3 regions of the Wansuia hejianensis genome follow, and region 1 is predicted to be linked to each of the others. Evidence: riboswitches for the same ligand, from Rfam matches in the RefSeq annotation. Region 1 holds a riboswitch; each other region holds the start of a gene.
The links. A riboswitch is a leader RNA that binds a small molecule or an ion and turns the genes downstream of it on or off. The one in region 1 is predicted to bind cobalamin.

Region 1 (7,348 bases):
AGCGGGTGGCGTCCCTAGTGTTCGGCACGGATGAAATGCTGCTGGGGCTGACGGACGCGGAATTTATTGCGGGCCTGTCGGGCCTGGACAACGGCTGCGCCTATCTGGCGGCCGATGCTTCGGTTTATGAGGATATTCCCAGAATCAACGAAAACGCGGAGATTCTGATGGACCTGGAGCCGGATTTTATCATTGGTTCCAGTTGGGTGGACGAGGACCTGAAGGCGCAGATTGCGGATAGCGGCATCCCCTTCTACGGCTATACGACGCCGAAAACCCTGGAGGAGCAGGTGCAGATTGTGAAGGATCTGGGCTACCTGCTGGGCGATGATGAAAAGACAGAGGCTCTGGTTCAGGATATGGAGGAACGGATTCAGGCGGTGGAGACCGTGGCGGACGGGATCGCGGAAGAGGATAAGGTCCGGGTTATGGCTTACAACATGCACGAGAGCAGCAATGCCCTGGGAACGATTTTCGACGATATGGTGACGACGGCGGGAGCGGTCAATGTGTCGTCTGAGGCCGGACTGGAGGGAACGGCGAAGATTTCCAAGGAACAGATCGTGGAAATGAATCCGGAGGTCATCATTCTGGTGGAGTGGGCTTCCGATACGGACGAGGAGTTCCAGGCCTTTGTGGAAACCCTGAAAAGCGACGAAAGCCTGCAGACGGTAGATGCGGTGAAGAACGGAAGAATTTACGCCTCCACGGACAACTCCATCACGAACGTTTCCCAGTTCGCGGTGGACGGGCTGGAGTTTATCGCAGAGAGTTGCTATCCGGATCTCTATAAATAATAAGGGAAGGCCTGGCATATGAGAAAAAAGCGCGTATTTATCGTTTTGGGCTTTGCGCTGGCCGTCATATTCATCCTGGGGCTGGTCATCGGTTCGGTGGCCATGCCTCTGGAGGAAACAGGGAAAATTCTGGCCAATGAGCTGTTCGGGGCAGAATTTCCGGTCTCGGAGGCGCGAACCAACATTCTCTTCAACATCCGTTTTCCACGGGTGCTGCTGAGCATGCTGACCGGCATGGGTTTCGCCGTATCCGGCGCGGTCATCCAGGGCGTGTACAAAAACCCTATGGCGGATACGGGTGTGCTGGGTATTACCAGCGGAGCCAGCCTGGGAGCTATTCTGGCCATTGCCACAGGGCTTTCGGCGGCCACCTTTCTGGCCATGCCGCTGATGGCGGTGGCGGGCGCGCTGTTGACGGCCTTCGGGGTGTTCAGCTTTTCATCGAGGAAGGGAAAGGTTTCCGTCCTCACGCTGGTGCTGGCGGGAATCGCCGTCAGCACCTTTTTGCGCGCCATGGTTTCGCTGATCCTGAGTTATATGGAAGAGGGACAGATGAAGGAATACCTATACTGGTCCATGGGAAGCCTGTCCTCCACCCGATGGGAACATGTGAAGCTGGTGGTTCTGCCGATTCTGCTGGGCACAACCTGGCTTTTCTGGCACGCACGGAAGCTGAATATCCTGATGCTTGGAGAGGAAGAGGCCCAGTCGGTGGGGCTAAACCCCTACCGGAGCCGGAAACAGTTCCTCTTTGTGACCAGCCTGATCACAGCCATGGCGGTCTGTGTCAGCGGCGGTATCCAGTTTGTGGGGCTTGTCATCCCGCACATCATCCGCCTTCTGATAGGGGCGGACAACCGCTATCTGATCCCCGCCAGCGCCATGGGCGGCGCGGTGTTCCTGACGTTCTGCGACCTGCTGGCCAGGACTATCGCGGTTCCGGCGGAAATCGCGGTGGGTATCCTCACGGCGGTGATCGGAGCGCCGTATTTTCTCTATCTCATCTATCGCAGCAGAAAGGAGCAGGCACGTTGATGGAACCGGGAGTCGAATTAAAACACATTACCTTTCAGGCCGGCGGCCGCACGATTCTGAAGGATATTTCCCTGTCTGCCGACCGGGGCTGCTTTGCCGGGGTGCTGGGGGCGAACGGCGCGGGCAAAACAACCCTTCTGAAATGTATCAACGGGATTCACGCTTGCTCTGGGGAGGTGCGCGTCTGGGGCAGAAATATCCGGGATTGTACGGAAAAGGAAGTGGCGCGGCTGGTGTCGCTAATGAATCAGAATACCAATCTGGAATTTGACTTTACCTGCCGCCAGGTGGTAGAGTTCGGACGCTATCCCTACTGGAAAAAGGGCTTTTGGGGAGAGAAGGGAGATGAGCGGATTGTGGTGCAGGCCATGAGGGATACGGGTGTGCTGGAGTTCGCCGATGTCTTAGTCACGCGAATTTCGGGCGGGGAACGGCAACGGGTTCTTTTTGCAAAGACGCTGGCCCAGGACAGCCGGGTGGTACTGCTGGATGAGCCCACGGCCAATCTGGACCTGCGCTACCAGAGGCAGCTGTTCCAGTTCGGCCAAAGGCTTGCTTGTGAGGGAAAAACGGTGCTGGCTGCGGTTCACGATCTGAACATCGCCCTGCGGTACTGCGACACGTTCTTTCTGCTGCATGAGGGGGAGCTTCTAGCACAGGGAACGGCCGGGGAGGTCATGAGCCCGGAGCATATGCGGCAGGCGTACGGCCTGAATACCCAGCTGTACCGTAATCCCGTTCACCATGGCTTGGAATTGGCGGTACTGGAATGATGTGGAAGTCCCATAAAAACACGATGAGATATAAATTAGGAAACGTATTGAAAAATAGAAAAAATAGTTGTAAGATAACTATTATCATGGTATACAAAATGTGGTATAAAACCATATCCTTTCTTTGCACGGGCACCCTGAGATCAGATTGATGGGTCCCTTTGTGCTAGAGAGAAGAGCAATAAAAGTAACAACCCAATCATCAGGTATCAGTCTGCCGGTGGTATCGATTCTGCGCTGCTGCCTGAACTCTTGTCAGTGATCCTGGTGCAGTCTGGATCATAATTGATGTTTTCCATAATGATGAGTATAGAGGCTATGAAATTGAGTTTTAAAAAGAAAATAATTATCGGAATAAATATTATAGGGGTTATATGTCTCGGATATTATGCGCTACCATATCTGATGCATGATACAACAATTGGTAACTCAGAAGCAATGCTCCCCATGCGAGAATACGAAGCGTCAGGTTTTGTTTTGACACTTGGGCTTTTGCCGCTGGTAATTGCAAATCTTTTGGCATTTTCGTTAATAAAATGCCAAAATAAATGGGTGAGATTTTTGTGGCTTTTGCCAAGTTTGGTCTGTTTCCTAATTGTTGCGCATTTTTGGATTACAGCGATTAGTGATGCTCTGCAGAAACTATAAAGAAGAGGTATTTTCTTCGGATTATGACGAAAATAATTTTTGATTGACAATTCTATCTGCTGAGAGTATGATGAGCTTGTGTATAAGTTCCATATCGGCGTAACAAGTGCATCTGCGCGCGAAAAGCGCGCCGGTGAAAAGGGAATTGGGTGTAAGTCCCAGGCGAGCCGGTCACTGTAATCAGGGAGCAAGGCGTAAGAATCCATTGTATGAAAATCATATGAGAAGGAGCGCTGCGTGACGATCTGAGAGCCAGGAAACCTGCTTGTTGCGTATAAGGTTGAAGATTCCAGGTAAAGTCTTCCGTCTATAGATAGATATGGAAACCTGATTGAGAGCGTAGCTTGCTCCGCCGGGAACCTTTGAACGGAATTTATACATCGTTTAAACGGCAGGGCGAGATACTTCGATGTCAGGTGGGCTGTTCTGAGCCACATCATTTTCCTCCGCAAAAAATATGATGGTCAGGCTTTTCCGCTTGGCAGTGCGCCGGGCGTCGAAGATATTTCCCCACATGATGACGCATCTCCCCAGAGAGGGAGTTTTTTTATGCAGAAAACAGAAATCGTATATTATCCCTTTACGGCCGTAGGAGGACAGGAAAGGCTGAAAAAGGCTCTGCTCTGCTGCCTGACAAATCCGGGACTTGGCGATGTTTTTTGAGAAATACCGCAAAACTGTGGGAAGTGGAGCCGGCAGGAATGTATAAGGAAAGAAGAAAGAAAAATGGAACGGTTCTTTGAAAAATACCATGGAGTAATCATTGCAGGAATCAGGGCAGGAAAAATTGTTTCGAAGGGTTTCCTGAAATTTGCCGACGATATGAAAAAAACTCTGCGGAAGGAAGGGAAGGAGTACGGGATGAAGCTGGTCCGTTATACGGTCGGAGCTTACAGAATATCCGCTGTATTTGAGAGGGAAGGAAAATATGCCTGGTTCGCATATACCTGTCCCCAGGGCAGGCGTCCGGTAAATCTGGACACCATGTCGGAGCCGGACTGTTTCATCTGCGGAACTGCGGACAGCGCGGAGAAGCCGTCCGACGGCCCGGTTCGGTTCACGAACTGGACCTGTCTGCTGGAAGACGTGGACGGGCTGCTGAAAAAGAAACGTCCGGCGGCCCGGGAAAACAGATGAAGGGATAAAACGCAAACAAGAGGAAAGGCAGGACAGACAATGAAACGGAAGGAATTAAGGAAATTACTGATACCGGTGCTGGCTTTTTGCATGGCGGCGCCTGCGCCGGTGCTGGCAGCAGAGGGCGGCGCAGCGCAGGCGGGAACAGAGGCAGGCGCTTCGGCAGGAGGGCAGGAGGCGTCCGATACGGAATGCCTGTCTGAGACGCCGGAGGCTTATGAGCAGAGGACCGGCTATGTGCTGCCGGAGGGCTGGCAGTATGTGCTGGATGAAAACGGCTGCGTGATCCTGAACGGAGACGGTACGCCCCAGCTCCGGGAAGAGCCGTCCGAGGAAACCGGGGAAGGAACGGAGACGCCGGGAGAGCAGCCTGGGGAAGGAACGGAGACACCGGGAGAGCAGCCTGGGGAAGGAACAGAGACGCCGGCGGTTACGCCGGAGCCGGAGCAGACGCCGGGGGCCTCCACTTCCACCAATGAGCAGCTGATCGCGGCCCAGCAGATCATCGAGCTGCCGGTCATCGTGGAGGATTTCCGGTTCTGGACCGTAGCCCGGAAGTACGCCTTTGCGGTCGAGGACCTGGAGATCAAGGAAGAGATGGATCAGGAATCCAGGAGTATTGGAAGCCTGGCCCAGAACGGCGTCTGCTACGTCCTCAAGGAGGATCAGGAGACGGGCTGGCTGTATGTGGAATCCGGCCGGGTCAGAGGCTTTGTGAAGGCAGAGCAGGTGATGACCGGCGACGAGGCCCAGAGCCTTCTGGAGCAGTATCAGAATACAGCGAAGGCCCTGGCTGAGGAAGCAGGGACGGAATATACCGGAATCGGGACGGTGGCGGCGGAAGCCGCAGAACTGGTGCCCTGGCAGGAAAACGAAGCCTTTACTTGGCTCCGGGCCACGGTGAACCAGACGGTCATTGACAAGAAATATGCCCTCTGCAATGCGACAAAGCTGAACATCCGGGAAGGACAGGGTACGGACAGCCGGATTGTGGGAACCCTTTCCCAGGGGGCTCTGTGCTATATCCTGGCAGATCAGGACCAGGAATGGATTTATATCGAGTCCGGGGATGTGCGGGGCTTTGTAAAGAGCGAATATATTGATTTCGGCGAGGAGACGGACCGGGCCGTGGAGGAAAAGGGCGAGGAGTCCTTTGGCCTGGCGGAGCAGCTGATCGAGCCGGAGGAAAACGAGGCGATCTATTATACGCTGACCTCCATCAAATCCGGGGTGCCCGGAGGCGAGCTGCGGCAGTCCCTGCTGGACTTCGCCGCCCAGTTCATCGGAAATCCCTATGTATGGGGAGGAACCAGTTTGACGGAGGGGGCCGACTGCTCCGGCTTCGTTCAGAGCATTTTCCGTCAGTACGGCTATGAGCTGCCCAGAACCTCCGGGGAGCAGTCCCAGTACGGAACCCAGATTCCGGTGGAGGACGCCCAGCCTGGCGATCTGATTTTCTACGCCAGAAACGGAGTGGTCTACCATGTGGTGATTTACGCCGGGGACGGCCAGACCATCGAGGCCATGAGCACCAACGTGGGAATCGTCAGAGGGACGCTGGACACCGCCCACGCCGTATGGGCCACCCGGATCCTGGAGGATACGGTCTACGCCTACGGAAGCGGCGACATCGCGGAGGTCAACGCGGAGCCGGCCATGTATGGGACGAATCTGGGAGAGTTTAAGCTGACCTATTACTGCGCCTGTGAAATCTGCTGCGACGTGGAAACGGGAATCACGGCCACCGGAACGCCGGTGGTAGAGGGCCGGACCATTGCGGTGGATCCGACGGTGATCCCCTACGGAACCCAGGTGATCATCAACGGCCATATCTTCACGGCCGAGGACTGCGGCGGGGCCATCAAGGGGAACCGCATTGATATTTACGTGAACGACCACGACAGGGCCAACGCGCTGGGAGTGAATTACGCGGAAGTTTATCTTCTGAAATAATTCTATTCAGTCATACATTTTGGATTTCCATAAGTAACGCTGCTGAATCCTTAATGAATGGGAAATGCCATATGTCTGATGATAGCAAAAACTTTCTATAAGCCAGTTTGGAGCTGTTGACAAACCCCACAAATTCTTTTTCTGTAATGATCTCGAGATATAGTTGAGCTGGTAAAGCGTAAAAAAACACCTCCACGGTGTTATCCCAAACATTTTACCATCCGTTTCATGTTTAATGCCATAGCTGACAAGAGGCAGTGGGCTTCCGCTGCCTCTTGTCCCCGTCTGTACAGGCTTCTTAAATTGTGCCGCGCCTTTTGCGCCGCAAAACTTCCCTCGCACCATATTTGCCGCATGTTCAGGATATGGGTATGCATCGCTGTCCCTTCCCTTTCACGGCACTTTTTTACTGCTTCTTCAAAGATATTTACCCGTAGGGTTCGCTTCTGCGCTTGGGCGCTTAAACACCGGCTGGACATGGCACAGCTTTGGCAATCTTCTTTGTCCGCACGGTATACACGGCAAATATTGTACTCCTCCCTCTCCAGACTTCTCAATAACAGATGTTTTCCGCCAGGACAAACAAAGCTGTCCGTTTCCTCCTCATATTGGAATTCTTTACGGGTGAACTCTGCCTGATAGTGGATGCCGCTGGCTACTCTGGGTGTATACAAACGGATTCCCATTTCCTGAAGCCTCCGGCAGATCAGGCTCTTCCCATATGCCTTATCTGCGCCCGCTGCTTCTATTGGCAGTCCCAGATGGTTCCGCATATACTCTATCCGCTCCAGATATGGATGGGAATCATTCACGTTTCCTGGAGTTACTTCCACATCCACGATAATTCCATGTCTGCTATCCACACTCTGGTGACTCAAATAATGCGGCCCCTCTGGTTTGCCCGGTCGTTTCAGAATTCCAGCATCCGGATCTGTCTGATTGACGGTTTTCTCTCTTACTTGTTTTTTTTTGATTGTGGCTTTTTCGTTGAGGCCTGATCGCGCC
Region 2 (7,348 bases), 500 kb from region 1:
TGCAGCTTTACCTCAACGGTACGCCGATCCCTGGCTCTGCAACTCGTTATACGTTCTCATCTTCAACGGAAGTTGGAACGCTCTCAACTAATGTACCATTCCAGGTGGCACAGACACCATCCACTCTGACAGTCGTTGTTGAAACTGACGGATTTACCGTTACGGACCGGGCTCTCACTGTATACCGTCTTGGAGATTAAACCAACGCATCATGCGTAGACTGTGCCGCTGATACATTGGTTCCCCACTCATAGAGAACTGGAGTTATTTCTTCTGAAGTTCCAAACAGGAGGTAGCCCTCAGGGCTGCCTCCTGTTCCTGTATATCGGTCTATTTTACGAATAGTTTATGATCCTGTTAATCAGTCTTTCCAAATACTGCTCTGCCATTCGGCATATGCATGCCTCTCTCTCCCCGGGCTGTACCAAAGACTCCTTTTCCGTCATCTCTTCCTGAAGGCCTGCCAGGCACAGCATCTGTGTACCCGCTTCCCATGCTTCCTCAGGGCTTAGTAGCTCCCAGTCCAGCTGATCGAGCAGATGGGCGTACAGAGAGGTATATGTAACCAGCGTATTATCTGTTTTAATATGATCCAGCCGGTCTTCAAACTCTGCTCTGGAGATGACTCCTTCCGCCTGTCTTCCCTGAAAAGCGGCCCAAAGGCTGTCCTCTGTGATGCCAAAACGGTCCATCCGGTTAAGTATGTTATGCTGGTAAGACGGGCAAAGGCCTGACTGAAGATAAAGTGCTTCTTTTACTGCTTTTTTTACAGTCTTTCCGATGTACTCACCCAGCTTACTATGTTTTCCTGCATTGGTCAGGTAAGTGTCAGACTCCGCATTGCATACAATAATTGTGCCATCGGTTCCCGATCCGGTAGCCAGTCCTCTGGAATAGCGGCTGGGCGCCAGAAGCTCCTGAATCGCCGCCGTTTTCGCCTCCGTACAGGATACCAGAGCCCGTGCCAGAGCTCCTTCCGACAGATCCGCATCAATATACAAAATAATATTTATGGTTCCTGGTTTTACTTGATAAGATGCCTCAGACTTTTCATGCCAGGTCGCCGGGTCGCCGATCCGCCCGGCATTATTTTTAATACCTCCGGTCACTATGGCTGTCACAGAAAAATCTTCGTATGACATCGTCTGAACAGACACATTGTCCATACTGGCAGCCGTAGACAGCCCCGAACAGTGTTCCGGGTCCAGACCCAGATCCTCCAAAGCCAGGATATCCATGTGTTCCCGGTAGGTATCCGCCCGCATAGTGCAGGCCATACCCGGACCCGGATTGCCGTCATTATTAAATACAGCCCGCAGGTCTGTACGGTATCCTCCATTGTTCGGTCCGGTACTCAGCACCTTGCGCTTCCCTTTAAAACAAACAACCAGTGATTTTTTATAATGATGTACTTCGTCTCCACCAGGTAATTGAAATATTTTCATGATTTTATTCCCTTTCAATCTCTTACACTCCATCAACCATTACTCCAAGGGCCTCACACTGTCTCAGCAGCTTTTCCTCATGCTCCTCCCTGTCGCTGGTAATCAGTTCATAAGTCAGATAATCCGGTGCAACTGCCTCTATAATTTCACGGACTCTTGGCGTGGTAAAGGGGAAATGCCCGTCAATCTGAAATACATGTTCATAACAGGCGCTTACCCGCTCTTTGTGTGTCTTAGGCATTTCATCCCTTTTTTTCAGCAAATCTTTAACATACTGCCCGGTCAGGCTCTGATTCAAATGTATTCCTTTCATATAGGGGATCATATCACTGTGCGCACGCACCATATCCAGGATATAATCAACAGCTTCTTCCTGTGCCGCAAGCTCCAGATTCGTATGCATCAAATGTCCCGTATCCAGCATGATCCCTTTTTTAGGATAATGGATCTGATCCAGAAGCCGCCTGGTAATCTCAGGCCTGGTAAGAGTCAACCCTGGCCACCAGAGATTTTCCATTAAAAAATCAAATTCATAACCCTTTCCATCCAGCAAGTCGTTCACCAGTTCCGCAGTGTAATCCACTACCTCTTCATCCGTGTGACTGAAAGTGTATGTAAAAAGCTCTGTCATTTTCACATCACTAACATGAAATACAACATAAGAAGCCCCCAGTCTCCTGGCCGTCTCCAAATCTTCGGTCAGAGGTTTTATCATCCCTTCCCGCTCCAGACTGCCAAATACCTCCTCTGCCTGCTTCAGCGTGTCATATTCCGCTTCCAGTGCAGCCATGTCTCCTTTCCACAGGTCAATCCATTCATTAAAAAACCTCAGATGAACTCCTACAATATCTTCTGACGGAAAAAAATCCAGCTTCCCGCCAATACAATGCATCAGTTCAAAACCATCACAGCAGAACCTGCGCACGAAATCAGCAGCATCTTGTCCATCCTTGTAACGGTCTGTATCAAAACTGCAATCCGTAATGTTAATCATCTTTTTCATCTGTCCCGTACTCCTGTACCACTGTTTTTTCCGCTCCTGCTCATAGTTTCCCGCTCAAACACCTCTGGCCCCCACAGGGCATACATTATGGGGTGCCCTGCGTTTTTCCCAGCAGGAACAACTTTCTTCTGTGCAGTTATCTGCAAAAAAAAAGCTCCCGCTCAGGGAGGATAACAATTAAAGTGGGGAGAATGACTTCGGCGCCCGATCGCTGTCAAGCGGAAAACCGGACCATCATTCGTTGCGGAGGAAAATGATGCGGTATAAACAGTGTACCCGACTCCGAAGTATCTCACCCTGCCGTTTAAACGGTGCATAAATCCCGCTCGAAGGTTCCCGGCTGAGTGAATACTCTATCAGGCATTCCATATCTGATGGATAGATGGAAAACTTTGCTCGGAAGCTTCAACCTTATACGGAACAAGCAGGTTTCCTGGCTTACAGATCATCGCGTGACGCCCCTTCTCATATGTAAAAACATACAATGGATAACCGCGTCGTACTCCCTGATTACAGTGACCGGATCGCTCGGGTTTCTCACCCAATTCCCTTTTCACCGACATGATTCTCATGCAGATGCACTTGCAACGTTGATATGGAATTTATACACAACATAATATTACCATCAGACATACTCTCTGTCAAGACATCTCATGTATTTTTTATGGACACAAAGAATCCACTTATAGTTAAATTATGGTTTTATGGCGAGAGGATGATAGATACCCGCTGCTTTTCTGGCTGTTCCAGACGGTACAACGGCTCTCGCCAGCAAGCTGGCGCGCCCCTGTTCCGCCCCGTCTCCCGCCAGCCTTTCGTCCGGGTATCCAAACACCTCCCCTCTCACCGGCCAATATTTTATTTCATTTTTTTCTTCCGAACGCCCATGACAACGGCTCCGGCCCCGCACATGAGGACTAATGCGCTCCAGACAAGCAGGGAGGTTCTGTCAGAGGTGTTTACGGAGGAGGAGGTTTTCTTCCCTGAGGTCAGCGCCGCTGCAGGCATCACCGAGGGACTCACAGACGGTATCTGTGCCTGACCGCCGCTTTCGGCCTGTCCGGGTCCGCCCTGCTCCGCTTTACCGGTTGTGACAGCCAGTATGGCCATATCGCTGCGTCCCACCGGGCTGACGGCGTACATTTTAACCGTATAGGTGGTTTCTTCTTCTAAGCCTTCAAGGTATGCGGAAGTATCCTGACCTCCGCGCTCATAAGTTTTCACCAGCTGTTCACCGGCATATACAACAATACTGTAATTCTCCGGAGCCGGACAGTTATCGGCAGCGGAGGCGGCTGCCCAGTTCAGCTGGATACCCTGGTTTCTCACCATAACGGACACGTTTGGCCTCTCAGGGACCTGCAGCTGAGCTGTCAGTTTACCAAACATATTTACGCCTGTCACAGTAACCGTATTTGAAATCAGACTCTCTGCAGGCACTCCTGTCAGTGTCTGGCTTTTTTCACCGCTGCTCCAGCTGTATTCATATTCTGCGTCCTCCGGGCCATCCTTAACACGGACAGTCATGCTATAGGCGCCGCTGTTTTCTTTTTCAACTGTAATAACGGCAGTTCCCTCTATTTCTGTCATGCCTGTCAGCTCCAGATACTGCTCTTTAAGCGCAGAGTACGCTGACTGAAGACTGGCAAGCGGAGGTTCATTAGATGAAAGGATTTCTCTGGCTTCACTGAGGGCAGTCTGGAAATCCGCCCAGCCCTCTGTTTCCCCATACGTATCTTCTAAAAGTTTTTCTGCTTCTTTAACCATATTTCCCAGAGCCAGCAAGGCCTGGAAGACATCGTGCTCCTCTTCGATATCTCCAATCAGTTCATAAAACAGATATTCCCGGTTATATTCCGTGACAATCGCCTTATGGTCAATGCGCAGCCCGCCATCTGTCATAGCATCAAGGAACCGGTCCAGCAGGGATTCCGGCAGATTGCACATAAGCATAAACTCTGTAGTATAATTTACTCCTGTATATGGTTCAACAGCAGACTCATAGCCCTCCAAGCCGGCCAGATATCCTACAGATTCATTCAGATGACCGTATTCCATAGTCTCTGCCGGGATGCCGAGGTTGTTCAGGATGGTGCGCAGACGCGCACCCCGCGAGCTTTCCTCACCCAGGTTGTAGAGTACGACTTTATAATCCGGCACTTCTTCATCCGGACTAATAACAGGCACTGATGCCGACAGATAATCAACCTCCTCACCTTCCCACTCTGCATGAGGCAGACGAAGCTTGATTATCACCCGGTCTCCAGGGGTCAGTACAACGCCATCTTTTACCGGTACTGTGATTTTTCCCCTGGTCTCCTGCCCGCTCGTGGAATTTACCTGTCCCACACGGGTGACGCGCCCGTACTGCTCCCACATCTCTCCTTCTTCAAATTCCTCGTCTGTATAAGCTGCGGAAAACTGGTAAATAGTTACGTCACAGTAAAACTCCTCACCCATCGCCAGATAGTCATCGGCATAATCCACGGTGACTGCAATGCTGTCAGCATCGGCCTTCACCGCCGACACATCGAAAGCCGCATAGGGAGTGCCCCAGTCCGGAGAAGGCTCTACGGTTACTGTTTCAGACAATGCTTCCGCCCCGTCCACGGTGAGCACCACCTGCAGCTTAGCCCCTGCTTTCAGCTTTCCTGTTCCAAGATACAGGGATTTATTTGTCTCACTCCTGTAAAGTGATCTCTCGTTAATTACCATATCTGTATTCTGATCCAGCGTCTCACCGGTAAACTGGTACAGCTTATAGGACGCCTGCTCCGCACCGGGATCAAAGGTCAGAGAAACCTTCATATACGTATCGCCTTCTGTAATCTGGCTGTCCAGAATATGGGCTGCCGGTTTCTGCTTTTCAGGAACCGCCTGTACGGTCACTGTTCCGGAGGCCGTCTCCGATCCGTCTGAAAGGGCGAGAACCGCCGTCAGTTTTTCTCCTGCTTCCAGCTTTCCGCTGCCAAATATTATTTTCTGACTGCCTGGTCCCGGGGTCACGTCTCCACTGTATATGAGATCCTCTTCTGTATAACCTTCTCCGGCATAGCAGTACAGATCCAGCCGCCCCGTCGATGTACTGTCAAAATTGGCTGTCACCCAGATATCCTCTCTGTCTGCCCGGACCTGGGAAGTCACGATTTCCACTGAGGCTTTTACAGCATCCCCTCCCTCCGACGTGATAAGGACAGGATCTCCGTATTTGTATTTGACAGCATCAGTTTCAGCATCATACAAGTAGAGATGCGGCAAAATCGTCTCTCCGGCTTTCAGCCCTCCCTGGGTAAGTGAGATTGTATAGCTTCCCTCTCCGGTAAATGTAACGCTTCCGATCTGTTTCCGGCTGTCCGCGTCTAATTCACCAGCAGGGCCGGTGGTCAGTATCAGCCTGCCTCCCTGAAACTCTTCACAGCCGGCCACAACTACGGTGGCTTCACCGGAAGCTGTCGTAAAGCTTTCCTCCAGAATCTTCAGGCTGTTTTCAGCCAAAGGCAAACGGACGGCAAAGGAATCACTTTGATATGTTTCACTGCCATTCGCATAGGTCAGAACCAGGCAGACCTTCTCTCCGTCCGCCAGGGTTCCCGGGGCAAATTCAAACAGCAAAGTACCCGGCGCCTGCCCATATTTCCGGGCAATAGGGTTTTCCGTGTCCGCTGTTCCGTCTGATGCCACCCTGCAAAGGGCCGCAATATTAATAGTTCCGGCTGTTTCGCTGTTACCCGCCACCTGAAACTCCGCCTGCCTGCTGTCCGGCGTCAGGACGCCATTAAGCTGAATGGTAAAGGGCTGTGCCTTCTGTATCTCAGTCGGTGCTGACTGGGCCAGAATGCTCCCCTCACGCTGCAAAAATGCGACCAGCAGCTTCCCGGCAGCCAGCGACCCGCTCTGGGGAATGATCTCACAGCTCTGTGCCGTCACGTCAAAGGCAGAACCCACCCAAGCCCCCTGAGACATCTGAAATTCTGTGGTTCCGCTTTCATAGCTTTTTATCAAGAGCACAGAGCCTTCCGGAATGTCTCCCCTGACAGTCACCCGGATCTTATCCGCATCTGCCAATACCGGATTCTCGACCGTTACGCCGGGATGCTTGTCCTGCGCCGCGTCCGCCACCAGCACAGAGTCATCGGGATACCCGAATTGTGGTTCATAGTCATTGCCCTTCGCCAAAAAAATATCTGTATTCTGCGCCCAGTAAACAACCGCGCGTACCCGGTAGCCTTCCCTGAGAGGTTCACTCAGCGTAATTTCTCTGTTGCTGAAGGCCTCTGGGGAAACGATATTGGATGCCAGCGAGATCTGATTTTCCCCCTCAAAATCAAAGCTTTCCCCGTCCGGATATTGTCCGACCGCACATACAATACTTGTTTTTCCTTCCCTGGCCGCCTGGAACAGCCGCTCATCACCTGTAAGGCTGATATGTAGAGAGGTAGTTCCTGCAGTCAGCTCCGTCTCATCAATTTTTACGTCCGGATATATATAATCCTGAAAGCCCTCACCATTTTCATCCACCACCTCTACCGCCTGTGAGTTGACCGCCCGATAGTAATCATCCCCCAGAGGCACGTTCAGGCTGGCAATCACTTTATACCCGGCCTGCAGTGGGAGCGCTGGCGCCGCAAAGCTGCAGCTTCCTTCATAGCCGTCTGTCACACGTCCCGACCAGAGGCGTTTATTATGAGAATCATCCGGGTCAAATGAAGTATTTCCGGCATAGGCATAAATAGTCAGATAACAGCTTTCCACATGGCTGTCCAGCTTTACCCTGACATCCACTCCGGTGTCATCCTGCTGAAATTTCCCATCCTTCACCAATTCTGCCGAACAGTTAGCCAGAATCGATTCCGGCTTGGGATTTTCCGTTTCGGCTGCAGCCACTATCACCGGGTCAGAA
Region 3 (7,348 bases), 1.9 Mb from region 1:
CGGGCTCTTTGTACTTGCAGTGATTATCTGTAATAAAAGGCAGCTTTGCAGGCCCTGGAATAATATTTGCTTAACGGCTGTTCTTATTGCAAAAAATAAAATCATATACTCCGCATCTGAATAAGAGCGGGCAGTGCTGCACCACGGTCAGAGAGTTATCTCTGTTTAAAGGAAACGTTGTAAAGCGACTCATCTTCCGAGCTGTGAATGGGGACAAGGAATGCACAAATGCCACTGGGGTCAAGAAATTCTGGGAAGGCGCATTCTGCGGGTGAACCAAAGCCAGAACACAAAACGTGGGTGATATGCACACTGTGAGCTTTGAAAATGTCTAAGGCAAGAGGACGTTTCTTTTTTGTACCCTTTTTTGCCATATGAGTTTTGGGCAGTGATCACGTGCATTGCCTGTGCTGAAGATTAATCCTAAAGATGTGGGCTACCTGAGGGAGGGATTTGAGATGGAGGGTGTAATGGTGATAAGCCGCTGCAGCAAAGCGGCAGGGAAAAAAGCATTAAGAGAAAAAGTGTTTTCGATGGACAGCCAGGATACTAAAATTGTAAAATATGCGATGAAAAATAATATTCGGATTCAGGCTGCTAATCTGGAAAATATCCGGCAGATCGGTGAAGAGGCTTTTATGGGATGTACTTCCCTGAATACTGTCCGTTTGGAGAATTTGAGAAAAATTGACAAGAGAGCCTTCAGTGGCTGCAGCAAGCTGAAAAAGCTTCACTTTCCATCTTCTCTTTATAAAATACAGTCAGGAGCATTTCAGAACAACAAAAGGCTGCAGACAGTAATATTTCGAAAAGCATGTGGTATGAGGCTATTGGATAGTGAAGTGTTTTCAGGATGTGCAGGTCTTAGGGACATTCGATTTCCCGGAAAGCTTGAGGAGATTGGAAGCCGGACATTCTATAAATGTGTTGCGTTGTCGCGGATAGAATTGCCGCTGACTCTGAAGCGAATTGGCAAAGAGAGCTTTTATCAATGCGGACTCAATGAATTAGAATTGCCGGAAGGTCTGTTGGAAATAGGAGAAGGGGCGTTTTTGAAATGTAAAAGCCTTGACTACATATATATTCCGGATACAGTTCAGAAAATTGGGAAATGGGCGTTTCACGGCTGCTCCCGTTTAAAGGTGCTGGAGATTAATCATGATCCTGCAGAGATCGGAGAATGGATTACGAATAAGAACTGCACCATCCGCTGCCCGGAAGGCAGTAAAATGGAAGCGTATGCAAGAGCGTATGGAATGCTGGTAGAATATTATTGACAATCTATTTCACCTCACACTATAATAAGAGCGTAGGCCTGAAAGGCCTGCGCTTTGTTAATTAAACCGAGCAGGGTCTGCCTGATATGTGTTCAGGCTTTAAAGGAATCAGGTGAGAAGCCTGAACGATCCGGTCACTGTATACAGCCATGAGGCGCGCTTCAGGCTGTGAGTCAGGAACTTGCCCTGCAGGATGAAGATAGAGTTTCCACGGAAAGCTGATATCTTTATGGTGAAGAATGTTCGCCGTATTATGCCTGCTTTTGCAGGCTTTTTTCTTCCGCGGGAAAGTTCTGCAGAATTCTTTTTCGGAATGAAAGTATAGATTGGGAGGATACATAAGATGAGTATACGGATGCTGGGGATTGACCATAATCTGGCCCCGGTGGATATAAGAGCGGTTTTCTCTTTCACGAAGAAGAACGCGGTAGCCGCCATGGAGCTGCTGAAAAAAGAGGCGAAGGTGGAAGGCTGCATTATCTTGTCCACCTGTAACCGGATGGAATTGTGGGTCAGCGTGCCGGAGGAATGGGAGGGCTCTCTTCTGGAAGAGCTCTGCCGGATAAAAGGAGTAGATCCCACAGAGTTTGCCGGATATTTTGTGGAGCGTGCGGAGGAAGAAGCTGTTTCCCATCTGTTCCATCTGACTTGCGGCCTGAAGTCCATGATTTTAGCGGAGGATCAGATTATTTCCCAAGTCAGGGACGCTCATGCCCTGGCGAGAGAGTATTATTTTACAGATGGGGTTCTGGAAGTTTTGTTCCGGAAGGCTGTGACGGCCGCTAAAAAGGTGAAAACAGATGTGGTGTTTACCCGTGCCAGCGAGACTGCTGTCGACCGTGCGGTTATCATGCTGGAAAATCAGGGCTTTTCCCTGAAGGGGAAAAAATGCATGGTCATCGGCAACGGTGAGATGGGTAAGCTTGCAGCCCAGACGCTTGCAGGCAAGGGGGCAGATGTGACGGTCACGGTCCGGCAGTACAGGAGCGGCGTCGTTCAGATACCGAGAGGCTGCAGCCGGATTGATTACGGAGAGAGGATGGAGCTGTTTCCCCGGTGCGAGCTGGTGGTCAGCGCCACGGCCAGTCCCAATTATACTCTGAGGATGGAGCTTCTAGAGCAGATCAGCCTTGAGAAGCCTGTGATATTGATCGACCTGGCGGTGCCCAGGGATATTGAGCCGGAGATCGGCGGCCTTCCGCAGGTGACCCTGTATGATATTGATGATTTTAAAAGTCAGGAAGACGCAGAAAATGCGGATGCTTATGAAAAAGCAGAATATATTCTTAAAGAAGAGATGGGAGAATTTTATGCCTGGCTGGGCGGCAGGGACTTGATACCGAGAATTCAGATGATCCAGCAGGACGCCGTGACAGATCTGAACCTGCGAATCCAGAAGGTCATCCGTAAACTTCCCATGGAAGGAAAAGATCAGGAAAAGCTTCTGAAAAGCATTGATACTGCCGCAGGGAAGGTGGTGGGGAAGATGATGTTCGGGCTTCGGGATTTCCTGGAAAAAGATTCTTTTCTGGAGTGCATGGATGGATTGGAGAAGCTGTATGAAACAGGAGAGTAGTTATTTTCCGGTTTTTATTGATTTAAGCGATAAGAAAATCGTAGTGGTCGGCGGCGGAACAATCGCCTGCCGGCGGATTAAGACGCTGCTTCCTTTTGTGGAGTGTTTAACCGTTGCAGCTCCGGTTATTCTGCCGGAGCTGCAGGAACTGGCATTGAGTAAAAGAATCTGCTGGGTTCAGGAGCGTTACAGGAGAGAACAGATCCTGGACGCGGATCTGGTGCTGGCCTGTACGGATGACGAACAGATTAATGATGAGATTTACAGCGTTTGCAGGTGTCTTGGGATCATGGTAAATGTGTGCAGTGACCGGAGAAAGTGTGATTTCTATTTTCCGGGAATCGTGAAGAAAGAAGATGTGGTTGTGGGAATCACTGCCAACGGAAAGGATCATAAGAGAGCGAAAGAGGTCCGTGAAAAAATTGAAGATCTTCTGGAGGAGGAGCAAAAAAAGTGGAAATAAAGAAAAAATTTGTGATCGGCAGCCGGGAAAGCGCCCTTGCGGTGGTTCAGAGCCGGATGGTGCTGGCTTATTTGAAGGAGCACTGCCCGGAGCTGGAGCCGGAGCTGCTGACCATGAAGACAACGGGGGATAAAATACTGGACCGGAGGCTGGATCAGATCGGCGGTAAAGGCCTGTTTGTCAAGGAGCTGGATAGGGCGCTGGGTGAGAAGAGGAGTGATCTGTCAGTCCACAGCCTGAAAGACTTGCCCATGGAGGTCCCGGAAGAGCTTCCGGTGGTCTATTACTCGAAAAGGGAGGACCCCAGGGATGTCCTGGTGCTGCCGGAGGGCCGGAAAACACCGGATCTGTCTCTTCCCATCGGGACCTCTTCTCTGCGGAGAATACTGCAGCTTCAGGAAATCTATCCGGGGGCACGGTTTGAGAGCGTGAGGGGTAACCTGCAGACGCGTTTACGCAAGCTGGATGAAGGCCAGTACGGTGCCATCATTCTTGCGGCGGCCGGCATGAAGCGCATGGGCTATGAGGACCGGATCAGCCGTTATTTTTCGATTGATGAGGTGATTCCCTCCGCCGGCCAGGGGATTCTGGCGCTTCAGGGGCGTAAGGGAGAAGATTACACCTTTTTGGAGGGCTTTTCAGACAGGGAGGCCTTTTATGCGGCTGCGGCTGAACGTGCCTTTGTGCGCTGGCTGGATGGGGGATGCTCATCTCCGATCGCGGCTCATGCGCAGATTTCCGGGGATATCCTGGAGTTGTGGGGCCTTTATTATGAAGAAGAGACCAGGACCTGCCGGAAGGGCAGAAAAACAGGCCCGGTGTGTCAGGCGGCGGCTATTGGGATTGAACTGGCGAGAGAACTTTCGGAGGCCGGGGAGAAAGATTGTGTGGCAGAGGAGCACAGCGCAGCGGCAGGCCAGGTCAGAGAAAACGGCGGCGGCCGGAATAGGACAGGAGAGGAGAAAGACAGATGAGTACAGGAAAAGTTTGGCTGGTGGGCGCAGGCCCCGGGGACTGCGGACTGTTTACTTTAAAGGGGTATCAGGTGCTGATGCAGGCGGATGTGGTAGTCTATGACAGCCTGGTGGGAGACGGCGTGCTGGCGATGATCCCGGATACGGCGGTCACCATAAATGTAGGCAAGAGAGCCAGCCATCATACGATGGTTCAGGAGGAGATTAACCAGGTGCTGCTGCGGGAGGCAGAGGCCGGGCACAGGGTGGTCCGCCTGAAGGGAGGCGACCCTTTCCTGTTCGGGCGTGGCGGAGAAGAGCTGGAGCTTCTCACGGAAAGAGGGATTCCCTATGAGGTGGTGCCGGGAGTCACGTCGTCTATCGCAGTGCCTGCCTATAACGGGATTCCGGTTACTCACAGGGATTTTACGTCCTCTCTTCATATCATCACCGGCCACAAACGGGCGGGAGAGGATTATAATATTAACTTTAAGGCTCTGGTTGAGACGGAGGGAACGCTGGTATTCCTGATGGGGGTTACGGCGCTCCCGGATATCTGCCGGGGCCTTCTGGACGCGGGAATGAATCCAGAAATGCCGGCCGCCATACTCCAGAAGGGAACGACCGCGGGTCAGAAGCGTATTGTTGCGACAGTGGGCACATTACCCGATGAGGTGAAACGCCGGGGAATTGAGACACCCGCGATCATCGTTGTCGGAAAAGTATGCTGCCTGGCCGGAGATTTCGCCTGGTATGAGAGGCTGCCGCTGGCAGGGTATAAGGTTTTGGTGACGCGTCCGAAGGAGTTGATTTCCACCATGTCGGAGAGGCTCCGCGCCCAGGGGGCGGAGGTCCTTGAGCTGCCGGCTATTGAGACTGTGCCGGTCCCTGACAATCTAAGGCTCAGAGAGGCCTGTGCCAATCTGGAACAATATCAGTGGATTGCGTTTACCAGCCCCACTGGAGTTAGGGTTTTCTTCGATGCGCTGAAAGTATTTGAGACTGACGTACGGAAACTGGCACATATGAAGGTGGCGGCTATCGGTGAGGGGACGCGGAAAGCTCTGCAGGAAAGGGGATTTTTTGTGGACCTGATGCCTGAGGTTTATGACGGCGCCGCCCTGGGCGCTGCTCTGGCCGCTGTATGCGGCAGGGATGAACAGATCCTTCTTCCGAGAGCAGAGGCCGGAAGCATGGAAATCCTGGATCAGCTGGCTGGTTTTCAGGTGGATGATATACCCACCTATCAGACGGTATACAGGAGACAGGAATTCATAGACGAGGCCCGGCTGTTTGATGAGGGAAATGTAGACTGTGCCGTATTTACCAGCGCATCCACGGTAAAGGGATTTGTTGAGGCAACTCCGGGGCTTGATTATTCCAGAGTGACTGCTGCCTGTATCGGCAGGCAGACAAAAGCCTGCGCAGATTCCTTCGGAATGAAAACTTATATGTCTGAAAAAGCAACTATTGACAGCCTGGTACGGCTGGTGATAGAACTAAGGAAGGAATAGGAGGCATTCATTATGGATATGATTAAAAGGCCGCGCCGGCTGCGCGGAAGTGAAGTTTTGAGGAAGATGGTGAGGGAAACCAGGATGGATAAATCTTCCCTGATCTATCCGTTGTTCGTGAAAGAGGGAACGGGAATTAAGGAAGAGATTCCCTCCATGCCAAACCAGTACAGGTACAGCCTCGATGTTCTTCCGGAGAAGCTGGCAGAGCTTGCGGACGCAGGAGTTACAAGCGTGATGCTGTTTGGAATTCCTGATGTGAAAGACCCGGTGGGTTCGGGGGCCTATGCGGAGGACGGAATCGTTCAGAAGGCCCTTCGCGCGGCAAAGGCGGAAGTGCCGGATCTATATTATATCACAGACGTGTGCATGTGTGAGTATACCTCTCACGGGCATTGCGGAGTGCTCTGCGGCAGTGAGGTTAATAACGACGAAACCCTGAAGCTGCTGGCTAAGACGGCCCTGTCACATGTGCAGGCAGGCGCCGACATGGTAGCGCCTTCAGATATGATGGACGGAAGGGTGCTGGCGATCCGGAATACACTTGATGACAATGGGTTTCAGAATATACCCGTCATGTCCTATGCGGTAAAGTATGCTTCAGCTTTTTACGGTCCCTTCCGTGAGGCTGCCGGTTCTGCGCCGTCCTTCGGCGACCGGAAAAGTTATCAGATGGATTTCCATAACAGCCGGGAAGGCATCAGGGAGGCCATGCTGGATGTGGAAGAGGGAGCGGATATTATCATGGTAAAACCGGCCATGTCATTCCTGGATATGGTTACAAAGGTGCGGGACGTGGTATCTGTGCCGGTGGCGGCTTACAGCGTCAGCGGAGAATACGCCATGGTAAAGGCTGCTGCTGCCAGGGGATGGATTGATGAGGAACGGATCATCTGCGAGATGGCGGCGTCGGTTTACCGTGCGGGCGCACAGATTTATTTGACTTATTATGCGGAAGAGCTGGCCAGATTCATGGATGAAGGGAGGATCGGCTGATGGGAAAATCTGAAGAACTGATGGAACGCGCGCTAAAATATATCCCCGGCGGCGTCAATTCGCCGGTGCGCGCTTATGGAAATGTGGGAATGACGCCCAGGTTTATCCAGGGAGCCACAGGCCCCTATATTTTCGACGCGGATGGGGAAAAATATATAGATTATATCTGTTCGTGGGGACCTATGATTTTGGGACATAACGGGCAGAGGGTATTGAAAAAGGTGGTCAGGGCCTGTGAGGATGGCCTGAGCTTCGGGGCGCCTACGGAGATTGAGGTGGACATGGCAGAGTTTATCTGCGAACATATCCCCCATATTGAGATGGTCCGCATGGTGAATTCCGGTACGGAGGCAGTCATGAGCGCGATTCGGGCGGCCAGAGGCTATACGGGAAGAAATAAGATCATTAAGTTTTCCGGCTGTTATCACGGACACAGCGACTGTCTGCTGGTGGACGCCGGATCAGGCCTGATGACTGCGGGGATCCCGGGAAGCGCAGGTGTCCCTGAGGGCTGTACCAGGGATACGCTGACGGCGGCATACAATGATCTTCCCAGCGTGGAAAGACTG

Region 2: it holds a riboswitch for cobalamin, as region 1 does, so the genes downstream of both, H9Q79_RS15535 (TIM barrel protein) here and H9Q79_RS13335 (hypothetical protein) in region 1, are expected to answer to the same signal.
Region 3: it holds a riboswitch for cobalamin, as region 1 does, so the genes downstream of both, hemA (glutamyl-tRNA reductase) here and H9Q79_RS13335 (hypothetical protein) in region 1, are expected to answer to the same signal.

Annotation. Positions count from the first base shown of each region.
Region 1 covers NZ_CP060635.1:2,887,392-2,894,739, reverse strand. The annotation lists gene H9Q79_RS13355 (ABC transporter substrate-binding protein) at 1-797, shown strand, start outside; gene H9Q79_RS13350 (FecCD family ABC transporter permease) at 816-1,832, shown strand; gene H9Q79_RS13345 (ABC transporter ATP-binding protein) at 1,832-2,605, shown strand; gene H9Q79_RS13340 (hypothetical protein) at 2,930-3,253, shown strand; cobalamin riboswitch at 3,341-3,536, shown strand; gene H9Q79_RS18295 (hypothetical protein) at 3,638-3,769, opposite strand; gene H9Q79_RS13335 (hypothetical protein) at 3,980-4,390, shown strand; gene H9Q79_RS13330 (NlpC/P60 family protein) at 4,430-6,343, shown strand; gene H9Q79_RS13325 (transposase) at 6,544-7,221, opposite strand; gene H9Q79_RS13320 (transposase) at 7,199-7,348, opposite strand, start outside.
Region 2 covers NZ_CP060635.1:3,389,379-3,396,726, reverse strand. The annotation lists gene H9Q79_RS15545 (collagen-like domain-containing protein) at 1-200, shown strand, start outside; gene H9Q79_RS15540 (adenosylcobinamide amidohydrolase) at 336-1,478, opposite strand; gene H9Q79_RS15535 (TIM barrel protein) at 1,468-2,448, opposite strand; cobalamin riboswitch at 2,855-3,049, opposite strand; gene H9Q79_RS15530 (hypothetical protein) at 3,143-3,283, opposite strand; gene H9Q79_RS15525 (DUF3783 domain-containing protein) at 3,307-7,348, opposite strand, start outside.
Region 3 covers NZ_CP060635.1:848,681-856,028, forward strand. The annotation lists cobalamin riboswitch at 128-313, shown strand; gene H9Q79_RS03975 (leucine-rich repeat domain-containing protein) at 459-1,277, shown strand; cobalamin riboswitch at 1,334-1,480, shown strand; gene hemA (glutamyl-tRNA reductase) at 1,621-2,853, shown strand; gene H9Q79_RS03985 (precorrin-2 dehydrogenase/sirohydrochlorin ferrochelatase family protein) at 2,837-3,316, shown strand; gene hemC (hydroxymethylbilane synthase) at 3,313-4,290, shown strand; gene cobA (uroporphyrinogen-III C-methyltransferase) at 4,287-5,783, shown strand; gene hemB (porphobilinogen synthase) at 5,796-6,779, shown strand; gene hemL (glutamate-1-semialdehyde 2,1-aminomutase) at 6,779-7,348, shown strand, end outside.